Regions from separate parts of the Jeotgalicoccus huakuii genome, predicted to be linked through region 2. Evidence: riboswitches for the same ligand, from Rfam matches in the RefSeq annotation. Region 2 holds a riboswitch; each other region holds the start of a gene.

Region 1 (7,735 bases), on a different contig from region 2:
TTTACTGTTTCTATATGTTGCTATTGTGCTTATCTTTTTAGGCCTAATGATTGGCTATGGCATATTAGATAATCCGTTTGGTGTATTTAGAATAGAAACATGGGAACATATCATTAACTTGACTAGGGGTTGACGACAGCAATGCTGACATATGATCAAATTAAAGCGATTTTACCTCACAGACCACCATTTTTACTTATTGATAGAGTAACGGAAGTTGATCCTGGTGTAAGCTGTAGAGGAATTAAACAAGTATCAGGTAATGAAGCATTCTTTGAAGGTCATTTTCCTGAATATGCAGTAATGCCTGGTGTGTTAATTGTTGAGGCATTAGCACAGGTTGGTGGCGTTGCACTGTTACAACAAGAGGAATATAAAGGGAAACTGGCTTTTTTTGCTGGTATAGATAAGTGCCGTTTTAAAAAACAAGTCACACCAGGTGACACACTTGACCTATACGTAGAAATTACGAAGATTCGTGGTCCAATTGGTAAAGGAACTGCTGTTGCCAAAGTAGACGGTGAAATTGCTTGCCAATGTGAGATTACATTTGCGATATCAGATGTTAAAAGTGAATAGAAAAATGCGTATGACTTAATGTTGTCATACGCTTTTTTTTATTCCTCTTCTTTCTCAAAATCTTCTTTTGATTCCATACGAACATTGAATTCGTTAATGAGAGACTCACCTTCATACCCTTTTTCAACAAGGTAGGCAAGTAGGTTCTCAGCATAGTTTGGACCATGAGTGACTATCGCCCCTTTAAAAATAACTGAGGTTTTATCTTCCTTATCATGAATATCCATTAAAGTAGCTGAAAATTTTGCTGGTGTGTTGGTCGGTCTAGTAATTGTCACCATCATATCAAGTTGTTGATCTTTTAATTTGGTGAGCACTGATGATAGATGACTGGAGGTCACAATCTCAATAATCCATGGTTCCTCGCCTTCTTCTAAGTTAATGATGACACCATCTAGTACTTCTGGAACGATAAAATTCTGTTCTTGAATAATTTTTAGATCAATCACCTTAAATGATTTCATTTTGATTACCCCTTCATAAAATACAAATTATCTTTTTTCGTATGCTAAAATTTACTATTTTTGAATTCTTGCTATATTTTAAGTGGTCTTTTGTCATTATTGTATATTATTCTAAGCGGAAATGAAATTATTGCTTTTTGCAGAATATTTCATCCTCACTTACATTGGTAACAGGAAGGGTGGTGAAATAAGATGATGAACAAAGTATTGCTTGTCGGTGAACTTATTAGCAACAACGTCATTGCGAAAAATGCCCAAGGTAGTGTCAATGCATTTATTATTGCTACAGTTCGTGTGCCGAAAGATAGTCGTCGTGAAAAAGAAGTACATTTTCTTTACTGTAAAGCCTTTGGAAAGAGTGTACCAAAAGTATTAGAAATGACAAATATAGGTGACATATTATGTGTCAGTGGACAGTTAGCAACCACTACAACTACAAGTGATGATGGTACTAGAGAGTACCGCATGGAAATTTGGGTAGAGAGTGTTAAACAAGTGCCTGAAAAGATTCAAAATCGTACAGATATTTCTAATCCATCTCGGTTGATTGAACAAGCAGTCAATCACTACAACATCCAAGACGCACTCGGTGAACAGTACGTACATACTATAACTGAGTCAAAACAAGCCGCAAATACTGATAGAGAAAAGCAAATTGAAGTGATTCAAAGCATAGTTGAAGAAGCAGAAATTAAAACAGAAGAAAGTAAAGACAAAGAGAAAGTACTCGCTTAATTATACCCCACTTATAATGCACCAATTCATCTCACTCACAAAGCATATCTAATGAGCTGCTGCGGCTCATAGATATGCTTATTTTTATGATATAAAATATTCAGATTAATGAAATCTAATTGTATTAAACTGAACTTTTTGTAATATGATTGTAAAGAAACGATTAAATTTTTAAATTGCTGTAACCTATGTAATGACTTTTTTCCCTATAATAAATATCGTTAATGAAAAAGAGCGGCCAGTATTGGTAAAAATGAATTAAACATTATGGAGGAAATATTCTTATGAAAAAGGTTTTAGCATTTGGAGCAGTTGCAGCAGTTTCAACTACTATTGCATATTCGGCAGAAGCGGCGTCACACACAGTAGAATCAGGTGACTCATTATGGGTACTAGCAGAAGAGAACAATGTAACAGTTGAATCACTTAAAAAAGATAACAACTTAACTTCAGATATTATCGTTCCTGGTCAAGTATTAGAAATTGATGGAGATATAAAAACTGAAGCTAAAGAAGAAACATCTGACAAAGACAATAAAGAAGTAAAAGATAAATATGTAATTGAAGCAGGTGACACACTTTTTGATATCGCTGTAGAATTCGATGTCTCTGTAGCTGAACTTAAAGAATGGAACAACCTATCATCAGATATTATTTTTGTAGGTAAAGAATTAGTTGTTTCCGCTGATGCAGCACCAGATGCAGCAACTCCAGTTGCTGAACCAGCAACTGAGGTGGAAGAAGTTGAAGAAACAACAACTAATGCGCCAGCTGAAGAGGTTCAAGAAGAAGAAGTTCAACAACAAGTACAACAACAACAGCAGCCACAACAACAAGCACAAAGTACAAATACAAATAGCGGCTTAAACTGGGGTGCTTTAGCAGCTTGTGAATCTGGCGGAAACGCGAGTGTCGTAAGTGCTAATGGTCTATATCACGGCCTATACCAGTTTGATGCTCAAACTTGGCAGTCAGTAGGTGGTTCAGGTGTTGCTTCACAAGCATCTGCTGCTGAACAAACACAAAGAGCACAAATGCTATATGATCAAAGAGGATCATCACCTTGGCCTGTATGTGGTTCAAGACTATAAGATAAAATCAACATCGGCACTCCTATAGTGTCGATGTTTTTTTGTGGTAAAATTAAGCCAATAGATTAAGGAGGGTTCAGTATGCTTGAACTGGTGAATTTATCTAAACATTTTGGCAAGGTTAAAGCAGTCAAAGACGTATCGTTCACTCTATATCCTGGAGAAGTTTTTGGTTTTATCGGACCGAATGGAGCGGGGAAATCGACGACAATTCGTATGATTATTGGTGCTTTGGAACCAACGAAAGGTGATATTCTTTTCAATGATAAAAATATTAAGGAAAATAAAAACTATATTGAAAAGATTGCATACGTTCCTGGGGATGTCAATCTGTGGGGAAACTTAACAGGTGGTGAGGTCATCGACTTCATGATGGCTGCTAAAGGCTATCATAACGATGACAGAAAAGCGGCATTAATTGAACGTTTTAGATTAGATATACATAAAAAATGTAAGACGTATTCCAAGGGAAATAAACAAAAAGTTGCATTAATTAGTGCTTTTCTCAGTGATGCAGATGTATTTATCTTTGATGAACCAACTACTGGTCTTGACCCATTAATGGAGCGAGTGTTTCATGAAGAAATCATCAACTTAAAAAATAATAACAAGACCGTCTTATTATCGAGCCATATTCTTTCAGAGGTTGAAAAGCTTGCGGATCGTATTGCTATAATCAGAGACGGTAAAATCATAGAAGCTGGTACTATGAATGATCTTAGGCACATTACTCGAGTAGAATATATCATCGAAACTGATGATAATATTGATGCGTTAAAACATCAAAAATTTATTCATGATTTTTCATCTGACAGTGATGGTTACCATATGTTCATCGATAATAATGATATTCCTCAGTTTTTAAGATATTTGAAGATCTATAATCTCAAATCATTAAAAACAACACCACCAAAACTTGAGGATATCTTCATGAGATATTACGAGGATGCAAAATGACATATTTTAGATTGATCGGACGTAATGTGCGTTTTCAGGTCTTCTTATGGCTTCTGATTTTATGTGGTATCTCACTGTCGATACCCAGTGTATTTAACACACTATATGGGACTGAAGAAGAACGCTTAGGTATGAAAATGACCGTTGATAACCCTGCAATGGTGGCCTTAATTGGACCGATTCCAGAGGGGGATTACACATCACCGGTAATGTTTGCGCACCAAATGTTGTTAATTATGGCAATCTTCCATGGTCTGTTTAATATTTTAATCGCAAACGGAATTGGGAGAAAAGCAGAGGAAGAAGGTTTAACGGAATATATTCTAACGACAGGTACGAAGAAATCGACGATCATCAGTTCACAAATCATGTTAGGTATCATAATCAATATACTTGTCTGTTTTATCCTAGTTGTCGGATTACAACTTATCAATGTTGAAGGATTAAGCTTACCTGGAAACTTATATTACGCACTAGGTCTGAGCTTATTTGGACTCTCATTCTTTGTACTGACGCTTTCTTTCGGACAATTATTCCAAAGTGCAGATCTAACATTTGGTCTGACACTCACCGTTCTCCTTGCTTTATACCTGTACAGAGCAATGACGGATGTGGTGGATACAAGATTTTCTGTAATCTCTCCTTATCACTGGTTGTCTCGTATAGAAGCCTATGGTATAGAATCATCTGGACTATGGCTCATGCCATTCTCAATCGTCATTCTATTAGTGGCCTTAAGTTACGTATTGTTTTACAAGCGTGATTTAGGAAGCGGTTATTTTAATATCGATAAAAAACCGAAGGAAAGAAAAATCTCAAGCTACTTTAGATTAGCCTTCATCAATAGTAAGGTCTTGATGATGTCATGGATAGTGGGTCTCTTTATAGTTGGTTTATCTTACGGTTCTATTTTTGGAGATCTTGATCAAGTCATCGGTCAAAATGATATGCTTAAAGCCGCATTTGAAGGTCAAGATGGCACCATGTTTTTTATAAATTTACTATTTATAATCTCTGCACTAATTGCGACGGTACCTGCCTTAATGGTGAATGGTAGATTTTTAATAGAAGAAAAATCAGGACGTTTAGAGATGATGAACGCGGCGACGTTAAATAATAGAATTTCACTTACAACGGCATATTTAATACACTGGTTTTACGCGAACTTAGTGGGTATTTTGAGTTATTTACTGACCTTAGTTGGAATGTATTTAGCTAGTATTAATGTGACAGGACTAGAGCTCACAGAAGTCGATTACATTAAAGGACTTATTAATTACAGTGCTGCAATGGTATTTATTATAGGAGTCTCTTCATTACTCATTGGTATATATGCTAGACTTCATATATTTGTCTGGATATATCTGGCATATATATTCTTGGTTAATTATTTAGGAAGTTTGATTGACTTAAATGAAAACTTCTTAAAACTGAGTCCATTTTATTACTTGAGCGATGTTCCTATAGAAGGTTTAGATGAGTTAGCAGTTGTAATTGTTACAAGTCTAGGTATTGTGATGATGCTTATCGGTTTAATATGTATAAGGAAACGGAATCTTCTTTGACACTAAAGTACAATGTGATACAATACATTTAAATAACATTTACCACTAGGGGCGCCAATTGGCTGAGATAGTGAAAACTTGTCCCTTTTTACCTGATCCAGGTTATGCTGGCGGAGGGAAGTGCGAATAAAATGAATACAGCATTCGTTTTGATAAGCCCACTTCTTTTCAGGAAGTGGGCTTATTTTTTAGGAGGAATCTAATAATGACTTTACCAACTGCGTTAACAATAGCTGGAACTGATCCAACAGGTGGGGCAGGTGTCCCTGCTGATATCAAGGCATTCTCATCAAGAGATGTATACGGCATGGCTGTTATCACCTCACTTGTTGCACAAAATACATTAGGCGTTCAGGATGTCTATAACGTACCGATAGATTTTATCGAAAAGGAACTTAAGAGTGTTTTTGATGATCAAGTGCCAAAAGCAATGAAAACGGGCATGATTGCTGAAGCGGATATGATGACCTTAATTGCAAAATACATAAGAGAATATGATATTCCTTATGTCATGGATCCTGTGATGATTGCAACAAGTGGGGACCGTTTGATGACCGCAGCATCGATGGATACGCTCATCAATACACTCATTCCGCTCGCTGATATTGTGACACCAAATCTACATGAGGCAGAGGCAATTACAGGACAGAAGATAGAAAACACATCAGATATAGAACATGCTTTAAAATTCATCGTTGATGAAATGGGGGCCAAAAGTGTCATTATTAAAGGTGGTCACTTAGACGGCGATGCGACAGACTATATGTATGATGGGGAGCGTATTACGACACTATCTAGTGAAAGAATCGACACAGATCAAACACATGGTACAGGATGTACATTTTCAGCGGTACTTACTGCAGAGCTCGCTAAGGGTAATACTAAGGAAGATGCGTTTAAAACAGCGAAGGCGTATATAACAGATGCTATTAAACATGCACCTGGTATCGGGCAAGGTAGTGGGCCGGTAAATCATTTTTCATATAAAGGAGAATAACAATGATTGAACTCTTAAGACGCATTAATCCACTCGTTCTATGTATTACCAATGATGTAGTAAAACCATTCACTGCAAATAGCCTACTTGCACTCGGTGCATCACCAATTATGAGTGGCGAGAAGAAGGAGATGGCTGACATAATTAAGCATAGTGGCGCTGTACTCATCAACATAGGAACTTGTAGTGAAGATAAAATCGAACTCTATGAAACAGCGGCAAGAGAAGCGAATCAGAGTCAAGTACCTCTGATTATAGATCCTGTTGGATATGGTGCTTCCACTTTTAGAAGAAACGTCATCAACCATATATTAGAAAACCATAAGGTCGATTTAATTAAGGGAAATACAGGAGAAATTATGGCCTTAGCAGGTTTAGATGTTGAGTCTAAAGGCGTGGACTCTATTGCAGAAGGTAAAGCAGAAGAAATCGTTAAAGTTGCCTATGATAAATTAAAGGTGCCAATTTTGGTAACCGGTGAGACCGATGCATATACCAATGGTGAAACGATTATTTCTATGAACAATGGTCATGAATTCCAAGAGAAAATTACAGGATCAGGCTGTGTTTTAGGTGCAATTTGTGCATCATTTTTAGCAGTCGACCGAACCCAAGATGCTATTGTTAAAGCAGTGAGCTTATATAACATTGCTGCAGAACAAGCTGCTTTAAGTACGTCAGGACCAGGCATGTTTCAAGTTCAATTGATTGATGAAATGTATAAATTCTCTGAAGCGGACTACCAAAAATCTAAGGTGACTGTGCATGAATAGATCGGTATTAAGGTTATATCTCATCGCTTCATCTTCGAGCTTTAAAAACCCTTTAAAAGATTTAGAAACTGCCTTTAAGGCAGGAGTGACGTGTTTTCAGTTGAGAGAAAAGGGAGAAAATATTAAAAGTGGCGAAGATTTAATTCAATTTGCGATGGAGGTAAAAGACCTGTGTCAAAAATATAAGGTCACTTTTATAATTAATGATGATGTAGAGCTTCAGAGAATTGTAGACGCTGACGGTGTGCATGTCGGGCAAGCTGATATCAATCCTAAAGATTTACCAGCATTCTTAAATAATAAAATCATCGGCTTATCTGTCGGTAATTTAGAAGAACTAAAACAGAGCGATTTGAGTCGTGTTGATTACTTGGGATGTGGGCCTGTTTACCCGACCAGTTCTAAAGATGATGCTGGTCAAGCCATCGGTTTATCTGGGTTAAAGGAAATTTCAAAAAAGACAACCTTGCCGATAGTGGCTATCGGTGGCATTACTGTAGATAATTTTAAGTCTTGTTTGTTGAATGGTGCAGATGGGATTTCTGTGATCTCTGCAATTACTCAGTCAGCTAAT
Region 2 (7,735 bases):
TCTGGGTCGGTTCATAGTGACCAATCGTTTCACGTGTTCGTCCATATTCATGACGACCAGATGAAATTTTATGCTGTTTTGTGGTTATCTCACAAAGATAATCAATATAATGGTAAAATTTTCGAAGTGGCAGCAGGAAGAGTCGCTGAGAACTTCTTTGGTTCTAACTAAGGCTACTGGGATAAAGATCTTACAGTAGAAAAATTATTTGAAAATGAAGAAGCTATTCTAAATCAAGATGGATATAAGAGTTTAGAAAATACTGTTGATTTATCGAAATGAATGACTGAATATAACACGGGCTGGTAGTATATATACGAAGATACCAAGGTTTGAAAATTACATTTAAAGTCGTTAGACTACATTAATTTAGAAGGATTATTCTGAAAACCCAAAGTGACATTCAATCAAATTGTTAAACGTCCGCATCGAAAAATGATAAGCCGAAGTGTATCATAAGTAATCCAGGAACTAGATTTGATTAGGACAAGAAAACTTGTTATATACTCACCGCCCTAAATTGTTAGAATGGTGAGTTAAGTATCAAGACACAATGAAATTTCTCAAATTATAAGTCTTTAAATTTTATCTTATCACTTTCTCTATTTTTATTTATCAAATCCTCTATATATAATCCCATAAGTACTACAACTTGAAATAGGATTAAACTAGCACCAAAAGTGAGTGACACTAAATGGTATAGATAGGGCTGTAGAAGCTATCAAAATAAGGCTTGGTAAATCCATTTATTCATCTGTTTGTTTTTAACAAAATAAACTTCTAAATGGCCGAAAGATATACCTATTAATAAATATACTATTATATAATTATTCACTTTCTGAACCCTGATTTCTTTTTTGACATTGGAATGAATAATTAAATTTTCTCTGTCTGCAGAAAAATGATTTATATAAGCGAAAACCTGAGTCTCAGCTGTTAATGTTTTTTTGTGAGTTTTGACTTCATCCTCGCTTACCGGGATATTAATAAGCAATTCAGCCCTTATAACCTTCGTACTTGGGGATCGGGGACATAAGTTCTCAAAAGTTATTATTTTTTCTGGAGATATTTATGTCCCAGCCTCAATATGAAAACACAACGTAAAATTGAGATGTACCTATGAATCATTCAGCTTAATACTTATCGAGTTCCAGCATTTCTCTAAACGTTTCACCGTTATAATCTCTTCTAAAAATGCCGCGTTTTTGCATTTCCGGAATGACTAAGTCGACAAAGTCTTCAAGACTTCCTGGGAGTGTTGGAGGCATCAAGTTAAATCCATCTGCGGCACCTTCATTCATCCATCTTTCTAATTCATCGACAATTTCTTCAGGCGTGCCAATGAGTGTTAAATGTCCACCTCCAGCGTTGAGATAACCGAGTAGTTCTCTGACTGTGGGATTTCTGTCTTCTATAATTTCTAAAACAGTTTGATAACGTCCAACAGGTCCTTTGAATTCTTCGACTGGCGGCAATTTTGGTACTTTTTCGTCGAGTTTCCATGATTTTGTATCTTGCTGAATAAAGAATTCGAGCTGATTAAGTGCAGTATCAATTGGAAGTAGGTTGTCTAATTTTGCTTTCTTTTCTTGCGCTTCTTCTCTTGTTTTACCCACGTAAGTCACTAGTCCCGGAAATACTTTGATATAGTTGTCTGGACGACGGCTTTCTTTTATGGCTTGATTTAATTTTTCACGATAAATATTTGCTTGTCTTAAATTCCAAGAAACTGAATAGACAGCATCAGCATATTTCGCAGCCAGTGCAACACCTTCTTTTGAAGCCCCGGCTTGCATAGCCACTGGTTTACCCTCTTTTCTTAAAGGTAAAGTTAGCGGACCTTTAACTTGGAAGTTTTCACCATTGTGATTGAATGGCTGAATATTCTTATTTTTAGTAATTGTGTTATTTTCTTTATCTGGCTTGTAGCTTTCAATTGACCACGATTCAAATAATTTATTCATGACTTCAGCAAATTCATCCGCTTTCTTATAACGAACGGCTCTCTCAGGCAATTCAGGTATACTGTGGTTTTGTGCTTCGCGGTCGGTCATTGATGTCACCAGATTCCATCCCATGCGTCCTTTTGTTATGTGTTGCAGTGTGAGTAACTGTCTTGCTGTGGTAAATGGGTTATTAAATGTACCTGAAATAGTTGAAACAAGTCCAACGTTATCTGTGACTTTACTCATAGCAGTTAATGCAATCATTGGGTCAAAATAACTCGCTGGTAATTCTGTTGGACTATCTGCGGGGAAGGCTTGTGAATCTGCGAAAAATACGGCATCAAATTTTCCGCGTTCTGCAATTTTTGCCAGATTTTCATAATATTCAATTGTCGTGAATTCATTGACACTCGAATCGTCTTCTAACCATGCTGCCTGATGGTGACCCACACCATACAATAAAATTCCTATATTTAACTGTTTAGAATTATTCATAATATATACCGCCTAGTTCATAGTAAGTCCGCCGTCTACCGTGATGTTTTGCCCTGTAACCCCATCTGCTGCCTCAGAACAAAGATAAACAACCATATTAGCAACGTCTTGTGGGGTTGTTACTTTTCTCAATGGTGTGGACTGTGCGATTAAATCAAATACTTCTGGTGTTGTGACTGCACTTGCGTCTGTTGTTTTCAGTAAACCGCCAGAAACAACATTTGCTCGGATACCATATTGTCCAAGTTCTGCTGCAACGTTTCTGGTGAACCCAATTAAAGCAGCTTTTGCAGTGGTGTACTCGTGATATGGTACTACAGGATTTTGATATAGATTAGTTCCAATACTAATAATTGCACCGTCTTTACGTTCTAAAAACTGTGGTATTACACTTTGTGATACGTTGAATGCAGCTTTTAGTGTCCCGTCTAACTGTTGCTCGTAATCTTTATAAGTCAAATCTTTGAATGATTTTTGAGCGGTTGGATCAAATTTAAAGTTAACGAGTGCATTGTTTACAACAACATCAATCTGTCCGAAATGTTCAGTTCCTTTTTTAACTAACTGCTCAACTGCTTCACGGTCTGTAATGTCCGCTTGAATCGCAATGGCTTGTGCTCCAATTTCGTTTTTTAACTTCTCTGATTCTTCTTTACTGTTGTTGTAGTTAATTATGACATTAAAACCTTTTTCACTTAGTGCTTTTACGATATAGCTACCAAGTCCTCTTCCACTTCCCGTTACTAAAACTGTCCTTGTCAAATAAATCACTCCTATAATTTTTTAGAATAAAAAAATACGCAGCCTTCATAGGAAAGTTACGTACCGAGAGTAAATTATATGCCCGCAAAGACATAGATATACAACTGTATCGATGTAACACTTTCCTACGCCAGTTTTAACTGGATCAGGTTCAAAGGGTCTGAGGTTACCCTCATCTCAGTTTATAAAAACGCCCCTAGTGCGAATCTATTCTATTTAACATCATTGTATTACTTTACGAAGATACGTCAAGTAAATCACAAATTATGTGAATTGGAACAAACACAATTCAAATTCAATTCTGTAACTGTACTGCTATCTAGTTCTTATATGATTGAGTAAATGTTAAAAGATAGTTATCAGTATAATTAAAATATAATTTTATTTGCAATATTTAACTTTTTAGAGTAACTTGAAGTTATTGATTGGAAAATTAAATAGTTAAGACCACTGGAAGTGTCTTTGAAAAAGGCTGAGATTAAAGTGTAGACTTTGGGATTCCGGGAACCTGATACAGTTCATACTGGCGTAGGAAAGTGGCGAAAGTAATATGTGTTGATGCATACTTGCGCTGTTTTTCTATATAGAAAAACAGCGCTTTTTTATATTAAGGGGTGACATAATGCTTATTGCAATTACACATTTTAAGATATTAATTTCCAAGGACATTGTTCATTTCAATACGATTTCATCCTGTATCGATTATCTTTTACTTCGTACACCCATGTCCGACAACGAGTTATCATCTTTCCTTTGTCAGCTTATTCAATCAGGTTTCCCTAAAGAAAAAATCATCATTCATACTTCGACTAAATTGCTGGAATCTTTTCGTTTAACTGCCATCCACTTTAGAGAAAACGATCCAACTGCATTAACGTATAAAAAAGAACATCCGGATATTTCAGTCAGCATGTCTGCTCATTCACCTGAATCTGTCAAGAAAGCACAGGACAATCATCTCGACTTTGTATTATACGGCCATATATTTGAATCGAGTTCAAAGAAATTTTTGCCACCGCGTACACATCAAGAAGTACGTGATGCACTGTCTTATGATATTCCTGTGATAGCACTTGGCGGTATCAATTTAACAACTATCAATCAATTACCGGCAGGATTCAGTGGTATCTCGGCAATTTCTGCATTTATGGATGCTTCACCCAATCAAATCACCAGGTTAAAAGAAAAAGGTCAAATATTAAATTTGATGTAAGCAAATGCTCCATAGCTTAGACATTATAAAGTGGTTAATACACTTCCCAGCTGTCGCAGTACTTAAAAATCTATCACTTGAAAGGATGAAACAATATGCAGTGCACCGTTAACGGAGAACTCCATTGTTTTGAAACGGATATTACCATAGCTACCCTGCTGGACCACCTGGATGTAGATGATAATCGTATTGTAGTGGAACACAATGGGGAATTGATAAAAAAAAGTGTATTTAAACAACAAGCAGTGAAAAATAATGATCGACTTGAATTATTAGAATTTGTAGGAGGCGGATAATATGTTAGAAATTGGAGATTTAAAATTTAACTCAAGGCTATTTTTAGGTACTGGAAAGTTCTCAGATGAGAAAATACAGGCCGCTGCAATTGAAGCGTCAGGTACAGAAGTGCTGACTTTCGCTGTCAGACGTATGAACTTATTTGATAAAGACCTGCCCAACCCGCTGGCAAATATTGATTTAAGAAAATACACGACATTTCCGAATACAGCAGGGGCGAAAACAGTGGAAGAAACTGTACGCATCGCAGAAATCGCAAGACATGCGGGTGTCTGTGACATGATTAAAGTTGAGATTATTGGTGATGATAAGACATTACTGCCTGACCCAATTGCGACATACGAAGCGTGTCAAATACTGCTGGACAAAGGTTATACAGTCTGTCCATATATTTCAAACGATGTCGTGCTTGCAAAAAGACTCGAAAGACTTGGTGTTCATGCAATCATGCCGCTCGCTTCTCCTATAGGTACGGGACGCGGTATTAATAATCCATTGAATTTAAGATATATTGTAGAACAATCCAGCATCCCTGTTATTGTGGATGCAGGAATCGGTTCACCCAAAGATGCGTGCTATGCTATGGAGCTGGGTGCAGATGCCGTATTATTAAACACCGCTGTATCGAATGCCAAAGATCCGGTTAAAATGGCAGAAGCGATGAAGCTTTCAATTGATGCAGGGGTACTGGGTTATGATGCAGGACGTATTCCGGTTAGGTATTCTGCACAGGCCTCAAGTCCTGCTGAAGGACTGGAGTTTCTTTAATGGAGAGATACGACAGACAAATGAAGTTTAATGAATTTGGAGAGAATAGTCAAAAAAATCTGATGTCAGCCACACTGATGGTGATGGGCGCCGGTGCACTTGGAACACACGTTTCTGAAATGCTTGTGCGTATGGGTGCAGGTAAACTCATCATCATTGATATGGATATTGTTGAAATGACCAACCTGCATCGTCAGGCTTTATATACTGAAAAAGATGCAGAAGATATGACGCTGAAAGTTAATGCTGCCAAAGAAAAATTGTGTCAGATAAACCGTAATGTTGAGATTGTACCGATCAATGCAGAAATAAATTCCAGTAACATCTCCGCAATCTTAAGAAAGTATCAGCCGGATATTGTAATTGACAGTATGGATCATTTTGAAATTCGATTTCTGATTAATGAAGCCTGTCATAAGCTTGATATCCCCTGGGTATATGGTGCTGCTGTAGGCAGTAAGGGAAGTGTGTACGGGATTGATTTTAAAGGACCTTGTTTAAAGTGTTTGATGGAGACTCTGCCATCGACAGGGGAAAGCTGTGCAATCAACGGTGTGCTTCCTCCTGTAATTTCCCTCATTGCCAGTATGGAAGTTTCTGAAGTCATTCGTTATTTATCAGGAAAAGGTTTTTCCAAGCAGCTCATTACTTTAGATACTTTTAAAATCGGCTTTCAAACGATAAATATAGATGAATTAAAGAATGAAGACTGTGTGGTCTGTAAGAATCGGATATATGAACAGTTGAATAAAAATATGCTGGCCACTGTACAATCTAATTGCGGAAGTGTATATACACTCAGGTTCGACGAATCGGTTTTCAATCAGGAGCTGCCCGGTAAAATTATCAGGGCAAGTGCGTTTGTTAAGTTATTGACTTATAAAAAATATAAGCTGACCTTATTTAAAGATGGCAGAATGAATGTTCATGGCATCTCTCGAAAAGAAGAAGCCAATGCTTTATATCAAGAAATGATTGAGAAACTGAGTGAATATCCTGTATAAAAATATAGTGTGAACTATCTCAAATAGATGAGTTTTTATGGTGTTTTAGAAATACTAGACTAAGAATTAAAAAGGCATCAGTTATTTCTATAGGGTGTTGAATTAGGTGAAGATACGGTCATCAGAAGGAACTATTTATTACAAATTTCGGTGGAACGTTAAGAGAAAACCTCATCAAAAAACGATACGCCGAGAGTTACCACAAATAACCCGTAGTTCAAAGTGATACGTTTTGAAGCTTATCACCGTTGATGCGTGTTAATTATAATTTATGCATAATGAATATAGACTTAATATCTGATTGATATTAGGTCTCTTTTTAGAAATTATAATTCACTAGCCATCAATTCTGCTTAGTCGACTACATTATCTAATGCTAGTTTTGAAGATCAAGTGGATATTCCGTATTTTTTATGTAGTCTTCTTAAAGTAAGTCTCATCCTTACTTGTGAATACTCTCTCTTATGTCAATCAACACTCAAATTTTCTTTGATTACTTTATCCAGTTCATACGCAATTGGTCTTTGGGTGTCGTCGCTCATTACTTCTTTAGCAGAATCATGAGAAGATAGCATGTCGTTGTTTGTGTTTGTATGGGCAAGAATTTTTGCACTTACTTACTATTTAGAGCAAAAGTGCAAAATAGTTGGAAGTTGGTTTATTCTGATTATTAACTTAGTGGATACAGTCGCTCTCAATGTGAAAGAATAAAATGAATGAATTGTTAAATGATTCTTTCCAAATATCACTAAAATTTATATGCATCACTTAATTAGATAACTTAACAGTTGAAGAAAGTGAAATGAGACAACTCAGAAAAGAAAACCAACAACTTAAAATGGAAAATGTCATTATTAGTCCACATGGTGTGTTCGGTTATATGACGCCAAAGGAGTATAAGAAAGAATTCTATAAAAACTGTCTAAAATACTGTTGACATACCATATGTTTTAAAGATTATGGAGTGGGTATATATTACTATTAAAATCTTTAGGAGGAATTTATTTATGGCAAAAAAAATTGCTGTTGTACTAGATAATTATTTTGAAGACGTTGAATACACAAGTCCAGTTGAGGCTTTAAAAAACGAAGGACATGACATTACTGTAATAGGAAAAGAAACAGGTACAGTAAAAGGTAAGTCTGAAGATACTGAAGTAACAGTAGATAGAGCGATTAGCGATGTAAAACCTGAAGATTTTGACGCATTACTTATCCCAGGGGGATTCTCACCAGATATGTTACGTGGA
Region 3 (7,735 bases), on a different contig from region 2:
ACATTAAAAAGAAGAAACGTTTCAGTGATATTGTCCTCACCTACCTTACCTTTCCTATTCTACTTATTATTGTGATATTGATTAGCTTTCTCATGTTTTCCTCCTAATTCTAAAAAAGGAATGATTCATGATGAATTTCTTTTCAAGTAATCTAATTGTAATTTTAATCATTTATCTTGTGCTACCATTGGCTGACCTCTTTTTTGACTTAAATGGCATATTGATCGCTTTACTTATTACTGTTTGGATGGCTACTGTTATTTTTCATGAACTTGGCCATTGTTTTATTGCTAAATGTAGACGTATGAGAATTGCATTTATTTCTGGTTTACCCGGAATGTATATGAATGGCAGATACTTTTTTAAGGTTCCGATGTACTTTAGTTTTGGTGCAATGCTTGCCTATAAACCGTTAAGAAAAGGTCATATTACAAAGCATGATATAATCTGGCTCAATTCAGGGGGGTTCATATTCAATTTAATTTCAGTGTTAGTCCTGTTATTAATCGATCAACTCTTTAGTTTAGATAGCTATATTTTAAATTTTGCTATATGGATGAACATAATTATTGGTGTCGTTACTGGTCTAAATCCATTTGCAGCAGATGGTAAAAGCATTTGGAACTTATTACGTGGAAAAAATGATGAACTGAAATTCTACGACTCTATGAACTATATTTATGATTCTGAAGTTAGTAGTACACGTATTTTAGAAGAGCTTGATAGAGATCGAGATATTATTTCTACTTATGCGAGTAACATTGCGTGGGTTGAACGTCATGTGGATAGTAATGAAATTACACAAGTGTATCAAACTGAACTTCACGATTCTGAGACGCTGAATTATAAGCTTATCAAAGCGTTTCAATTGTTATATAAAGCAGCCGATGGACATCAAATTGATGATAAAGAAATTGAGATATTTAATGAAGTGAATACGAGTTTATATGTTGTATTTGGACAAGTCTATCAGTACTTTAAAACTGGTGATGAAACAATATTAGATAATCTCTTAAGGAAAAGGATATGGTTACCGAGTCAAAGAGAAAACAAGCTTCTAATCAATGCAATTCAAAGAATAATATAGACAAAAGAGAGCTGTATGTTCTGATATTGAACGTACGGCACTCTCATTTATATTTAAACAAGATTTTCTATGATGGATTCAGCTGAACTAGCAGTTCTTACTCTACGCATCTCCGTTTTAATCGAATGGATGAAATTTTTATCAGCTAGTAAATGCTCTGTATATTCTTTTAGTTCTTTTCGATTGTTTGCAACAAGGGCTAATTTCTTTTCTTGGAAATACAGAGCATTTTCCATCTCTTGGCCAGGAGTCGGTTTATATAGGATTACAGGTGTCTCAGTCGCTAGGGCTTCTGTTAGGGTAATGCCTCCAGGTTTTGTAATCATGATATCTGCACATGACATCCAATGATTCATATTTGTTGTATAGCCAATGATGAGTATATTCTTATAGTTGTGAAATTCTAATTTAAGTTGTTCTCTTAAAATATCGTTTTTACCACAGATAATGATGACTTGATTATCATTTTTAGTAGCTATTTTCTTCACGTACTTCTTAAACCCTTTTAGAAGGCCGAGCGAACCTGTACACACGAGAATAGTGTTTTTGTCTGTTGATAAGTTGAATTTGTTTAGCCAAGCATTCCTGTCAGTTTTAATCTTGAATTCTTTACTGATAGGAATACCCGTGACTTTGATCATCTCAGGTAAAACACCTTTTTTAATTAAGTCGCCCTTCATTTTTTCTGTAGCAACATAATAGACATCAGTATTATTAATTACCCAATTTTTGTGCACACAGTAATCTGTAATCACTGTATGAATTGGTATATCTAGGCCGAATTCTTCTTTAATGAGACTTAAAACAGGTGTTGGGAAAGTATTTAAAATGAGGTCTGGATTATGCTTATCAATTATATTTTTTAAATAAGCTAAACCATATTTTTTGTAGAAACAAGTGTTTAGTTTTTCCTGACGGGCATAATAGAAAAACTTGTAGGTCGGTTTGAAGTGAGCAAAGCACTTTAAATACCAGTCTTTAATAAGTCGGGTTAATAAAGGGTGAGCCTCTAAATAAAGATCGTGTGTTACAACGTCGATATCATAGTCATTGAGCGCCTTGTTTAAAGTATTGCTTACCATTAGATGACCGTTACCAAAAGAGCCAGTGATCACAAGTACTTTAAGTTTAGACATTATTATATTCCCCCACATAATGTAATGAACTAGAGTGCAGTAAGAATCATATTTTTCACTTAAATACTATCATGAGATAAAAGAATTATTGAAAAATAAATAAACTCTTAACAATAGTAAAAATCCCTTTTAAAATTCAAAGGGATTTATCTTGCATCACTAGTATTAAAGATAGGGTAGTTTATGCCTAAATACGATGAGATTAATAGAGCGATTAAAATAGTAATGACAAAGAATATATCATTAAAGGAAAAAGTTGTTTGTCGGTAGTAGGTTCTCTGATTATCACTGAACCCTTTGGACTCCATAGCAATACCTAGGCGATATGCTCGACGTATACTTTGGCTCATCAAGGTAACGATTGTCATTCTTAGTCCTTTAAAACCAGAAATCCGTTTCTTATCTATTAAAGGTGCACGAACTTTTCTAGCACGTCTTAACTGTACATATTCTGAGAAAATTAATGGAATCATATTGATAGCTGCCATAAAAGAATAGGCATATTTTGACTTTATTTTGAAATGAATCATCAAAGCATAAAATACATCCGTAATCTTTAAAGTGAAGATTACTAATGCGCCAAATAACGATAAAATAACGCCTCTCATGGTGATATGAATACCACGGATAAAACTCTCTTCTGTAACATGGATGATACCTAATTTAAATAAGGTTGTATCGCCCTGTCCGTATAGAATCATATAGGTGCTGGATAATAAACCGGACACTAAAATAACGCCTAATAGAATACATAAATAACGCCATTGGATACCACTTAAGGTAAACAATAGTATCGCCATTATACATACAAAATAAAGCAAGGTATTCGGGTTATGAGTAAAGACGACAATCACAAAAAGTGCAGCAGCTGCGATAATTTTGGTAACTGGGTTAACGTTATGAACGAAAGTATCGTTATTCTTAATGCTATCGAACATTGTGTGTGTCCTTTTCTAGGATCATGCCATCCAGAATTTCTAAACGACGGGATGGATAACGCGTTTGAATATTCACGTCATGGGTAATCATAATTATTGTTGTACCAGCTTTAACCAATTCATCAAAAAGTTCCAGCATAAAGAACGTGTTTTTTTGATCCAGTCCAAAAGTCGGCTCATCTAATAACAACAAATCAGGTATGCCACCTAATGCTGTTGCCACACTTAAGCGTCTCTTTTGCCCTGTGGATAATTCTAGTGGATTTAGATGGGCAGAATGTTCTAGCGAAAACATTTTTAAAATATCTTCTGTCTTCTGTTTTGCTAGATTCTCATCATATCGGTGTTCCATATTGATATATATTTCGTCATAAACTCTATGAGTTATAAATTGCAGTTCTGGATTTTGAAAAACTGGGTAGACATCTCCGATGATATCCTTTGTTTTCTTTACAAGCTTATTCTTATAGATAATTTGTCCTTGATGGGGAATCAACTTCATCAATGCACTAAGAAAACTTGATTTACCCGCACCATTTGGACCTTCTAATGTAAGCCATTGCCGAGACCTTATGTGTAAATGATCAATGTAAAGTATATCAATGCCGCGTCTGTCTATTTTCATATCTCTAATTTCTAATAAAGGCGCTCCGTCTTTATTACTTTGTACAAATTGTGGTGCTTGGTTCCACGACATTGGATGCCAGACGCCGTATTCATTAAGTAAGTCAACGTGGTGACTTAGTACAAATTTTGGATCTTTATCGAGAATAATTTCTCCATCATCATTCATTAGGATGACACGGTCGACCTTATCCCAAATATATTCAACTCGGTGTTCTACAATCACAACAGTTAGGTCGGACCAAATAGATAAAATCGTTTCCCAAAGATTTTTTGCAGAATCATCATCTAACATGCTTGTTGGTTCATCTAAAAATAAAGTGTCCGGTTCTTGTATGAGTGCTGCAGCAACAGATAGCTTTTGTTTCATCCCACCAGATAGTTGATTAATTGATAAGTCTAAAGGTACGTCTAGTCCAATTCTTTTTAAAGCGTTAGTCATCATGTTGTTCATCAGACTAGGAGCAATCCTCTGGTTTTCTAGGATAAATGCAAGTTCTTCTTCAACGGTTGGCATGGTGAACTGGGCATCAGGGTCTTGGAATACGTAGCTTGAAGCATTTGGTATATCTAAATAATCTGCTTTTACAGGTGTATGAATGACTTTAGGAATCAATCCGCCCATCACATTTAGTAAGGTGCTTTTACCGGAGCCAGAAGGACCGACAAGTAACACCTTTTCCCCTTTCTTAACACTTATATTGATGTTTGAAAATAATAGCTGCTCTGTCTCAGGGAATTTGAGTTTAAGGTTTTCGATATTTATATCAGTCATATTAAAAACCATCAGACGAATCGCTTTGTTTTTTACCAACATATTTTAAGACACCGGTCCCTTTTACACCTTCATAGAGTTTATGACCTAACCATCCGGCGACGATTGCGCCACTGATAATTCTGAAGATAAGCATCAGCATTAGGTTCCAAGTTTCTAAATGACCAAGGTAGCCATAATACCAATCAAGCGGAATTGTTGATAAGGCTGCTGCTACACCTGCGAGTACAGCTACATATAACTTAGTACTGTTATATCTATAGAGTAAGAAAATGATCTCACATGCCAGTCCTTGGAGTAGTCCATACATGATTAAGACGATATCGAACTGTAACAGAACGATCGTTTCTCCAGAAGCTGCTGCAAATTCTGCAAGTAAAGCGACACCCGGTTTTCTAATAATTAAATAAGCTACAATTGCAGCAATGAACCACATACCATAGACCAATTCATTGATGTGTAAACCAAGGGGCTGCAAGACGGTATATACACCATCCCAGAGAGAATAAAGTACTGCAAAAACTAAGGCGATGACAACTGTGATCAATACGTCTGTCAAAGTTAAAACATTGCTGTTTTTCATAGAATAAACCTCCGTGATTTTTACAAATAAAAAAACACACCACTAACGGAATGGTGTGCATATAAAAATATGCCACTTCCCTACGCTAGTATGATCTAGATCAGGTGATAAGGGTGATTCTCAGCCTTTACAGGCACCCCTAGTGGTGGTGATTTCAATATTTGATTATCTCAATCATAGTACACTTACACATTTTTGTGAAGTTAATTTGTAACAGTCACGCCGTGATTCGTACTTTCGTATAGGGTGACTTTAATTAAATCATCTTGCGGCTTTAAAATTTTGTTAAATTCATCTCTGATCCATAGTGCGATATTTTCCGCAGTAGTATTCATATTTACTAGCGTCTCATTTAATATCTGCCCATCTAAAAGCGGCCGGATTTTATTGTGGTATAAGGCGTCAATAGCCATAAAGTCAGTCGCTAAACCGGACTCATCAATTGGTGAGTTCACATCAACCGTCAATCTATAGGTGTGGTTGAGTAAATCTTTATACTGTGTTTTGGAAAAAAAGATTCGATTATCACAAGTGAATGTGTAATGGAGATGAATGGTGACCTGTTCTTTCTTATAGGCAAAATTGCTTGGTGCTTGTATATGACTCAGTGTTGACATAGTTTTCATCCTTTACTCATTAAAGAGTGCCTTAGATATGTTTAGGGCTCTTAACATTGCTGTTTTTTTATAGTTATGGTCTTCGCTCTTAATCAGTATATCATTCACTGTTTTAACACCTTCTACAATGTAATCTCCCTTGTTTAGCATAATACACTCTGCTCTTGCACCTGCGACAACATCAGATATTTCTGAACGTGTTGGGATACCGTTCTTAATCAGAGATTCTAATACTTGAGTTGCCCAAATCATTGGAATGTGTGCAGCCTCACATATCCATAATAGTTCTTCTTGAATTTCACTCAAGCGTTCATAGCCGATTTCTACAGCGAGGTCTCCACGAGCGAGCATGACACCAAAAGGTCTGTGTGAAGCGGCTTCGGCTATGATATTAGGGAATTCTTTTATGGCTTCTACAGTTTCGATTTTAGCAATAATAGGCATGTCTTTATTGTCATCAGGGAGCTTATCCTGTAATACCGATTCGATAAAAGCCATATCCTCTTTTGATTTAACGAAGGAAAAAGCGATCAAATCGGCATGTTGGCTAGCAAAATCTAAGTCTACTAAATCTTTTTCTGTTAAGACGTTTAAATCGATATCTACATCTGGGAAATTAATGCCTTTCTCTGTCTTAATTTTAACGCCATTTTCTTTAGTTACTTTAGTCACTTTTAAAATTAGGCCTGAGTCAAGAACCTCTGTTACCTTAGCCTCAACTTGACCGTCGTCAATCTTAATCAGTTGCCCAACATCAATATTTTTAAGGACTTCGGGTACTGAAGTGTTAACTGCAATTTCAATGTTAGCTGGTAAAGTCATCGCATCTTCATTAGATAAGAGGAATGATTCACCGGTTTTCAATTTAGGGTTTCTCTTGGAAGTAAGTAGATTTTTAATGCGAACTTTAGGACCGCTAATATCCATCAGAATACGACATTCTGTGTTCCCTTCTTTAGCCGCCTGTTTTATGTTGTGAATCATTTTCTTCCAAACACTACTGTCATCGTGGGCACAATTAATACGGGCTGTATTCATGCCTGAATCTATAAGGTCTTTTACAAGTTGATAGTCTGTTGCTGCGTCACTTGGCATAGTCACCATGATTTGTGATTGCCTGATTTCAGGGCCTTTGCCAAGCAAAAGGTCAGTATTATGTTTAAGCATGCTATATCGATTTTCGCCATCTTGATATTCTGGATAAGAAACATCATCTTGTTCATGGCCTGTTATATAACCTAAGGTTTTAATTACTGAATCTAAGTTTGACAAAACATGGGGCTCGATGCGTCCAAGAGAAGAAACGCCCCAAGGGATTAAATTATTTTGGATTTCTCGATGATCGTACTGCCTGAACGCCATATAATATGCTAAATTTCGAAGACTGTCACTATAGCTACTTCTTGTGTTAGATTCGGACCACTGGTCTAGCAATTTTTGGCCATCATCTAGCACTTGTACTTTCAACGATTTTACATCTTCAAGTATCCTTTTTGCTTCCTCGTTCATGATCAACCTCCTTAAAGGTGAAAAAGCTGCCCGGCCATTCATTAACCGGACAGCCGATCTTTATATATATATTTCATCTGTTGCTTTGGCACCTTCTATATCACGTTCCTTGAGTTCGTGTGTTGAGAATGTAGTCCAAACAACTGTAATCGTCGAATAATTAATTCTGATACCTGGGTGGTGTTGTACATCTTCTGCATACTCTGCAAGCTTATTGACGAAGTCTATGCCTTCAGGGAATGTTTCGAACTTAAATTTTTTAATTAACTTCTCATCTTCAAGAGTCCAACCTTCCAACTGCTCTGCTTCTTCTTTTATATTCATGTTAATACCTCCCGTTTATAATTTATCTATTTATTATTTACCCATATTTAAATATAAAAATCCAAAATGATTTAATATGTTTACCATGTGGTAAAAGATATCTAACTACATAAAGTGGGTGATATAAATGGATATAGAAAAG
Region 4 (7,735 bases), on a different contig from region 2:
ACTGAATCGTGATGTTAGTCCTACCTTACCCCAAAGAAATTATGGAATACACATGTTTTACAGACCCTTAACATTTTAGAAAACTTATTATTATGAATAATTAATTTCCTAGTCATTTCTCGCCTTGTAAAACATCCCAATTAGATTTATTTTCACACATCTCCCAAAACATATACTCGTACTTACTTGTCTTCACCACAATTTCTTCTAAAACAAGCAGTTCGCGCTCAGGTTTACCCTCTGCTAGACGATTCATCAGCTTCATTGCAGTATTATTTAATGCAGTAAACTCTGTGTCTGAATACATATCCACCCATTCTTTATATGGATTATTCTCATGGTTATAATTATTCTTTAAGTGATTTCCTATAAAGTTATAAGACCATGCACAAGTCAATAAGCATGCAGCTACAACAGCTGCATCACCACGCTGTGCGTGATTCAACATGTATGAGGTATATGCTGTATTTTCACTAGCCGCCTCAGTTTCTAATAGCGCATCCTCTGAAATTCCAAATCGTTTTGAAAAACTTCTATGAAGCTCCATCTCGCCGAACAACGTACCATGTAACAACTCAGCAAATAAATTCATTGTATCTAAATCCGGTGCCTTCTCTGCACCAATCGCCATTAACCGTGCATATTCGACTAAATACACATAATCCTGTTTTAACCAATGCTGAAACTTATCAATTTCAAGAGATCCATCCCCCAAGCCCATCACAAAAGGATGATTTAAATACGACTTCCAAATTCCTTCTACACGTGTCCATAATCGATCTGTAAACATATCGATTCCTCCTTTTGACTAAACAAGATAAAAACCCGAACCTTATGAGAGGTCCGGGCCTATAAATACCATGTTGCCAAAGTTTATCGACACAGACTTCCCTAACGCAGGTCCTAACCTACAGGTTCAAAGGGTCGAATTTCATCTCTCAGCACATCAGTGCACCCCTAGTCTTATTATTTGATTTAAGGATGGTCTTAAAGGCAAAACTTTGCATCCAGAAGTTTTTGAGGAAAATCCTCCATCAAAAGAGATAATAATCACTATGATTTCCATCATTCGTGTCCGTATTCTTAAATCGTAAAAGATAAGTAAGTCGTAAAAAGTAATCCATCAATTTTTCGATTAGGAATCGGTCTCTTTTTACCAATAAAACTTATATCGTCTTCAAAGTGACTTCAATCGTTTCGCTACTGTTAAATTTATCAATTAGCATGGATTTCTTATGCACACTTTTCTCTAGTGATTCTAGGTAATCTCTAACTGCGTCCTCATTAACAATACCTTCTTCAACAATACCGACACCAGAAATCGTCTTTACACGTTCTCTGCCGTAACCAAAGTTTATATTTGATGAAATATTATTGATGATATCACGTTCAATCTTCAATGATTCCAAAGTCGCTGATGCTGTCATTACATGGCCATCCACTGATAATTCGCCTGTTGTATTTTTCAAATGGATTGCTGTTTTCAAAGTGATTAAGTCTGTCTTTAAATCCTTAATTTTCTCTAAGGTCTCATTTACTTTAACGACCTTATCATCGTTATCAATCTTCTCATTATTCACCGCGATCGGCACCCGAAATTCTGTACTGAACTTCTCGTATTCTTTAGTAATTTGATTTCTTAAATTGCTTACATTAAATATGGCTTCTTGTAAAGTGAGCGTTGTCATATTAACCTCCATTGTCCATGCTTAGTTATTAGACTACCCATAAGCTAGAAGTAATGCAAATAAGTAACCATAAAAAAGACCAACTCAATTTTGAGTTGGTATAAGACAGCCGACAACGAGAATCGAACTCGTATTGCAGCCTTACCATGGCTGTGTTCTACCATTAAACTATGTCGGCAAATATTCAATACATTTTACTATAGTATAAACAAATCAATATTTCCAGTCTTTTTGATTAACAACATACACTATATTGAATGATTTGAATCAAATTTTAGTCCTCAATGAATTTCGCAACCAATGTGCCAATTAACATCGCCCATATGGGTGCACTAATATAAAAATAAGTCACTCCAGACGCTGCGATAATAAATGTAAAAATAACGCTCATCGTATATTTCGGATTTGAGAAACTACGTCTTAAGGTTGAAGCAAATACACCGATTAAGACAAAGCCGGTTAAAATCGCCATTAATGACGCCGGTAAATCAAACATTAATGGTACGAGTGCCCAGGCAAATATCGCAAATATAATCATAATGATGCTAGAAATGACTGAAGCGACATAGCGAGTCGACTTTTCACCAGACGCATGGTCCGATGCAATCGTTGTCATCATGCCCCCGACATTTGCAGATTGACCTCCAAAAATTGTTGCCCCGAGTGAAGCAATTCCACTTACTGTTAATATGTTATTAATGGGTACCTTATAGCCATTGCTCTCCAGAGCCCCGATTGCAGGTGTTGCATCATTTGATAATATTAACAAGGTTAACGGTAATGTGATTGATATGATTGCTGAAATAGAGAACTCTGGTGTCGTAAAGGTCGGCGCTACAGGTGTCGTACCTATTGCCGAAAAATCAAAGTTGTTTAAAACAAAATACATAATAACAGCTGTAAATACACCAGCCAGCATTGGTGGAATTCTTAAATCCCATTTACGGAAAATAAAAAACGCGACAATTGCAGTTATTCCAATGATTGGCATATCGACTGTAGCAGGAATAAGACCGAATACATATGACGAGATAATCCCCGCCAACATCGCAGCAATAATCTCCCTCGGAATCCAACTCATTACCTTTTTAAATATCCCAGACAGACCAAACGCCATTATTATAAGTGCCGTAATAATATAGCTCCCGACAAGTTCTTCAAAAGTAAAATACGGTGTCACTGTAACTAAAAATGCAACACCGGTTAAAGAATGTGCCCCGACTATTGGCATGCGGTAATATATAGACATAATCATACCGAGTAAGGCACCAAAAAAATGTACGCCATAGAACCAAGTAATCGTTTGCTCATGACTAAACATCCCGGCATTTGCTGCCTCAATAACCATGACAGGCGGACCGATAATACCTAACATCCCTGTCATCAAACCACCCGATATATTGTCTCGGTTTATATCATTTAGAAAAGCCGATTTATGTATTGTATATTTCATAAGAAAGACTCCTGTCTGTTAATACCATAATGCTAACACTACTACATGTTTTGTCTAGATACATTAAAAATTTGAATATAATCTAATTTATATTATATAACTGTATTAACTTACGTATGTATAATAAAAATTATTAAATTTCCATTTTTCTCATAAAATAGACAAAAATATAATTACTCAATTTGTTAAAATATAAAAATGAGTTTACGAGATTTATTGGAGGTTAAATTATGATTGATTTATTATCGCATTCTATGAAAAGAAAATTTGAATTACTTCATCTATTGGAAAGTTCTGATGAGTACGTTCATATACAGACAATTGCTTGGGAGCTAGATTGCTCTATAAGAACAGCTCAAGAAGAGATTGATGAGCTAATAGATTCGGAGTTAAAAGACTGCTTTACAATAGAAAATCGTGGCAAAGAATTTATGCTGATTTTTAACCCAGGCATCACAATAGATATCATTACACAATATGTCATGAAAGAAAGTATTCATTTCCAAATTATTGAACGCACGTTATATGATGATAATTTAACTGTAGAAGCTTTAGCTCAAGACCTTCACATCTCTATACCGACGATTTATCGACATATCAACACAATAAATGAGTCCTTACAAAAACATGCTGATATATCGTTCACCTCCAGCCCATGTCGCCTTCATAGTGATGAAAGCAACATTAGAAGCTTCTATATTCAGTACTTTTCAGAACGATATCCGGTTGAAAAATGGCCTTTTAAAGATATTGATGAAGAGAGTTTAAACCAATTTTTAGAAATGTTTGAACCATCATTTTCAGAGAAACTGAACTTCTCTTCTATGAGAGAGATCAAAATCGCTATTGCGATTTCTTATATCAGATATAAAAATGAGAATTATGCAGAAAACAAACATTCTTTTTTTGGTGACTTTTACCGAAAAATAGATAATAAAGAGAGAGTGGATGAACTTCATACAAAAATGTTTGGTTATCCATTTGATATCGACATGTCAGAAGACATAGCGAGTTATTTCTTAACTAAACACCATTACCAAAGCTATCAAGATTTAATACAAGCTGCCAACACCTACGATTATGTTGGTAAATCTGTACTTCAATTAACGAGTGTTATCAATAAATTGGCAGATAAATACAAAATGCCAATAGACAACTTTGAAACCCTAGTGTTAGATATGCATAATGCAGCCCAAAAAGGGGTGCGTTCACTCAAAGCCAGACAGATTTTATCTACTCAGAAATCAATGTTTGTCAGCACATTTCAATCAATCGCTCCTAATATGTATGAAGATATTGAGAATTCGCTGAAGCAATACAATAAAATTATGAGCCTTAATCTTTCTGACACAGTTCTACACCATTTGATGTATATATTAATTACACATTGGAATGACTTGTTACTGAATATCTATACTCATATGAAACAACCGGTAGTGAAACTTGTCAGTGCCAATGATCAGTACCATGCAAAAATTATCCAACAAAAACTTAAGTTTGATTTTGACAGACAAATTGACGTCGATATTGTTGATCAGTATTTGTTGAAGGATATCTTAGAGTCAGATGAAGCAGACATTATCGTGACGAACTTTTCAATTCAACAACCTGTAGATAAGCATGTCATTGCAGTGAGTGACTTACCTACAGCAAAAGATATGCAAGTGATCACAAAGGCGATTTATGAAGTTCAGCATGAATCGACGAAGTATTTGTAGGGAAAACAAATAACCAGCTGCAGATTTAACACGCAGCTGGTTATTTTTCATGAATCCTTCACATTGTAAATCTATAAAGTAACTAGCAACTTACTAAGTAATGCTGCTCTATTCGGGACTTCACTTGCGATAATATGCTCATTCTTCGCATGAATACCTTCACCGACTGCACCTAGTCCATCGAGTGTGGGTATCCCCAGATTGGCCGTGAAGTTACCATCACTCCCACCACCGACATAGGCTTGTTTTAATTCACCTAAATCTAGATCTTCAGCAACATCTTGGGCAATTTCAAATAACTCTTCTGTTTTCTCATTTTTATTCATTGGTGGTCTATTAATACCACCAGTCACTTTAAGTTTTATACCTTCTTCATACGGTTGTATGTTTTTAATATATCGATCTATTCTTAATTGCTCTTCTTCATTTTTCACCCTGACATTCACTCCAAATTTTGCAAAGTCAGGTACTACATTTAACTTCCCACCACCTTTAATTGAACCTACATTAATTGTCGTACCAATTTTATAATCTGTTAGGTTTTCTAAATCAACAATATGTCTAGCCGCTTCTTTAATTGCATTGATTCCATCTTGATGATTATTACCAGAATGCGCCTTTCTACCTCTAACCTCTACATAATATCTAGACGAACCTTTACGTCCTGTTTTCAAGGCTCCGGTATCAGCAACAGGAGGTTCTGTAACAAGTACATAATCACTATCCACTGCCGCTGCTTCAATAATTTTCTTAGAAGAAGGACTACCAATCTCTTCGTCACTTGTACACAAGAATACAATCTTATTATCAGTGTCTAAGCCCAAGTCTTTGATTGCTTTAATTGCCCAAATTGCTTGAACTAAGCCACCTTTCATATCAAGTATCCCTGGTCCATACAATTTATCTCCTTCAATTTTTACCTGTAAATCCCCTTCATCCCACACTGTGTCAAAGTGAGATAATATCAGTACTGTACTATCTCCTTCACCATATTCAAATCTAAGATGATTTCCATAATCATCGTTTTCAATGACTGCAGCAGTGTATCCAAAATATCTATTGAACAATTTTTGAATTCTATCTGCACATAAATCAACCAAATCCGCATCATTAGATGGTGAGTCTCTTTCCACAATATACCTAATGTCACTAATAATATGCTCTTGATTGTCTTCCATGTATTTTAAGACTTTATCCATTTAATTACCCCTTTAGAATGGTCCATAGTTCACTAATACTGCAACTGCAACTGTTATGACACCTACTACTGTCCACATCAACACCAGTGGCCAAACAAATTTAAACCAACTCACAAATGAAACTTTACCGACTGCTAATACTGCCATCAGGACTCCAGATGTTGGTGTAATAATGTTTGTGATTCCATCACCTAATTTGAAAGCAATAACACCCGTTTGACGTGTAATATCTAACATATCTACAAGCGGTACTATGAACGGCATTACAATTGCTGCTTGCCCTGTACCTGATGTAATTATCAAGTTAAATAAGAAGTTGAAGAAGAATAATGTGATTGCACCGAGCATTGGTGGTAGAGTATTCAATGGCTCGAACGCGTAGTTAACGATTGTATCTAGGACTGCCCCTTCTTCTAAAACAAGTACAATCGAACGCGCTAAACCAATAACTAAAGCACCATATACCATGCCTTGGGCACCTTTGATGAACACACTAACGAATTCATTTGGGTTAATCTTCGCTATTACAGCTACAACGATTGCTGCAAGTAAGAAGATTGCTGCAAGTTCGTTAACAGTCCATTCAAACTGGAACACACCGTATAGGAAAACGCCAAGGAATGCGAAGAATACAACTAAAACAAGCTTGTGTCTGTTGGTAAACTTACCAATCTTAGGACTAGAATCCTCTAACTCATCCACATCTTCAAACTCAGTCATTTTTTTAGATGGATCTTTGGATATCTTTCTAACGTATAAACATATGTAGACGATTGTAATTAATAGTAGGACCACAAAAGCTGAGAACCTTAGCCAAGCACCAGAGAATAACGGTAATTCCGCTATGCTTTGAGCTAAACCAGTAATAACAGGGTCAAATGTTCCCGTTGCTACCCCAGTGTATTGCCCAAGATACACCATTGCCACACCAACAAGAGGATCTAGATTTAAACCTTTAGCTAAGATAATTCCGATTGGAATAAAAGCAATAATTGCGTTACCACTGATACCTGCCATATCCATGAAAGCAAAAATCAAGATGAATAGAATAACTAACGGATACTTCCGACCATTAGTCTTTTCAATTAAAGAGTTGATACCAGAATTGATAGCTCCAGTGTGTTCTAGAACAGCAACCACCCCACCAATAATGAGTACCATGAAAATTAAATCCGCACTTTCTATTAAACCATTTTGTATAGCTAAGAAAATGTCGAGCACGCTGACAGGACTCTGTTCACTCGCTTGATAAGTTCCCTCAATAACAATCTCTCGACCGTCCATCTCTTCACGATCAAACTGACCAGATGGTACTAGATAAGTCGCAATCGATGCGATGATTAAAATCCCGAAAATGATGACAAACGCATCAGGTACACCAAATCGTTGTTTCTTTTTACCTTCTCCCATATTCACCCTCCATTTTCTGAAAATTATGATATAAAGATATCGTAGCATAACAATTGAAGAAAATATTGTGATTTTAAACTCTCAGTTAAATTGTTGGTTTACATAACAGTCCAACCCGCATCAATTTTAATTGTTTCGCCTGTCACATACTTAGATAGATCTGAAGACAAATATAAGACTCCACCTACTATGTCTGATGGTTTAGGTAAATCATCAAACAATATTCTACGGTAAACATCTTTCTTAAACGCTTCGTCTTCAAACATA

What was found. Region 2 has a riboswitch for thiamine pyrophosphate ahead of V6E76_RS07070 (thiamine phosphate synthase). Riboswitches for the same ligand answer to the same signal wherever they lie in the genome.
Region 1: linked by a shared signal. The riboswitch ahead of thiD (bifunctional hydroxymethylpyrimidine kinase/phosphomethylpyrimidine kinase) and the one ahead of V6E76_RS07070 (thiamine phosphate synthase) in region 2 are both predicted to bind thiamine pyrophosphate.
Region 3: linked by a shared signal. The riboswitch ahead of V6E76_RS05110 (ECF transporter S component) and the one ahead of V6E76_RS07070 (thiamine phosphate synthase) in region 2 are both predicted to bind thiamine pyrophosphate.
Region 4: linked by a shared signal. The riboswitch ahead of tenA (thiaminase II) and the one ahead of V6E76_RS07070 (thiamine phosphate synthase) in region 2 are both predicted to bind thiamine pyrophosphate.

What each region holds. Positions count from the first base shown of each region.
Region 1 covers NZ_JAVIYN010000003.1:19,220-26,954, reverse strand. The annotation lists gene V6E76_RS02080 (DNA-directed RNA polymerase subunit beta) at 1-133, shown strand, start outside; gene fabZ (3-hydroxyacyl-ACP dehydratase FabZ) at 142-579, shown strand; gene V6E76_RS02070 (YwpF family protein) at 618-1,043, opposite strand; gene V6E76_RS02065 (single-stranded DNA-binding protein) at 1,236-1,778, shown strand; gene V6E76_RS02060 (transglycosylase family protein) at 2,063-2,869, shown strand; gene V6E76_RS02055 (ABC transporter ATP-binding protein) at 2,951-3,826, shown strand; gene V6E76_RS02050 (ABC transporter permease) at 3,823-5,391, shown strand; TPP riboswitch at 5,429-5,527, shown strand; gene thiD (bifunctional hydroxymethylpyrimidine kinase/phosphomethylpyrimidine kinase) at 5,594-6,388, shown strand; gene thiM (hydroxyethylthiazole kinase) at 6,391-7,161, shown strand; gene thiE (thiamine phosphate synthase) at 7,154-7,735, shown strand, end outside.
Region 2 covers NZ_JAVIYN010000011.1:37,536-45,270, forward strand. The annotation lists gene V6E76_RS07055 (hypothetical protein) at 1-15, opposite strand, end outside; gene V6E76_RS07060 (NtaA/DmoA family FMN-dependent monooxygenase) at 1,134-2,441, opposite strand; gene V6E76_RS07065 (3-oxoacyl-ACP reductase) at 2,454-3,203, opposite strand; TPP riboswitch at 3,309-3,411, opposite strand; TPP riboswitch at 3,646-3,755, shown strand; gene V6E76_RS07070 (thiamine phosphate synthase) at 3,928-4,416, shown strand; gene thiS (sulfur carrier protein ThiS) at 4,512-4,712, shown strand; gene V6E76_RS07080 (thiazole synthase) at 4,714-5,481, shown strand; gene V6E76_RS07085 (ThiF family adenylyltransferase) at 5,481-6,485, shown strand; gene V6E76_RS07090 (hypothetical protein) at 7,288-7,422, shown strand; gene V6E76_RS07095 (type 1 glutamine amidotransferase domain-containing protein) at 7,493-7,735, shown strand, end outside.
Region 3 covers NZ_JAVIYN010000007.1:39,431-47,165, forward strand. The annotation lists gene V6E76_RS05085 (helix-turn-helix domain-containing protein) at 1-107, shown strand, start outside; gene V6E76_RS05090 (hypothetical protein) at 128-1,087, shown strand; gene V6E76_RS05095 (MGDG synthase family glycosyltransferase) at 1,141-2,223, opposite strand; gene V6E76_RS05100 (energy-coupling factor transporter transmembrane component T family protein) at 2,370-3,161, opposite strand; gene V6E76_RS05105 (ABC transporter ATP-binding protein) at 3,151-4,602, opposite strand; gene V6E76_RS05110 (ECF transporter S component) at 4,562-5,143, opposite strand; TPP riboswitch at 5,204-5,294, opposite strand; gene V6E76_RS05115 (6-pyruvoyl trahydropterin synthase family protein) at 5,347-5,760, opposite strand; gene V6E76_RS05120 (pyruvate kinase) at 5,773-7,269, opposite strand; gene V6E76_RS05125 (4a-hydroxytetrahydrobiopterin dehydratase) at 7,330-7,593, opposite strand; gene V6E76_RS05130 (pyridoxamine 5'-phosphate oxidase family protein) at 7,721-7,735, shown strand, end outside.
Region 4 covers NZ_JAVIYN010000003.1:107,947-115,681, forward strand. The annotation lists gene tenA (thiaminase II) at 113-790, opposite strand; TPP riboswitch at 872-969, opposite strand; gene V6E76_RS02520 (hypothetical protein) at 1,167-1,688, opposite strand; tRNA gene V6E76_RS02525 (tRNA-Thr) at 1,796-1,866, opposite strand; gene V6E76_RS02530 (benzoate/H(+) symporter BenE family transporter) at 1,963-3,141, opposite strand; gene V6E76_RS02535 (AcpB/EbpR/MafR family transcriptional regulator) at 3,372-4,859, shown strand; gene V6E76_RS02540 (M20 family metallopeptidase) at 4,931-6,058, opposite strand; gene V6E76_RS02545 (AbgT family transporter) at 6,071-7,468, opposite strand; gene V6E76_RS02550 (SDR family oxidoreductase) at 7,567-7,735, opposite strand, start outside.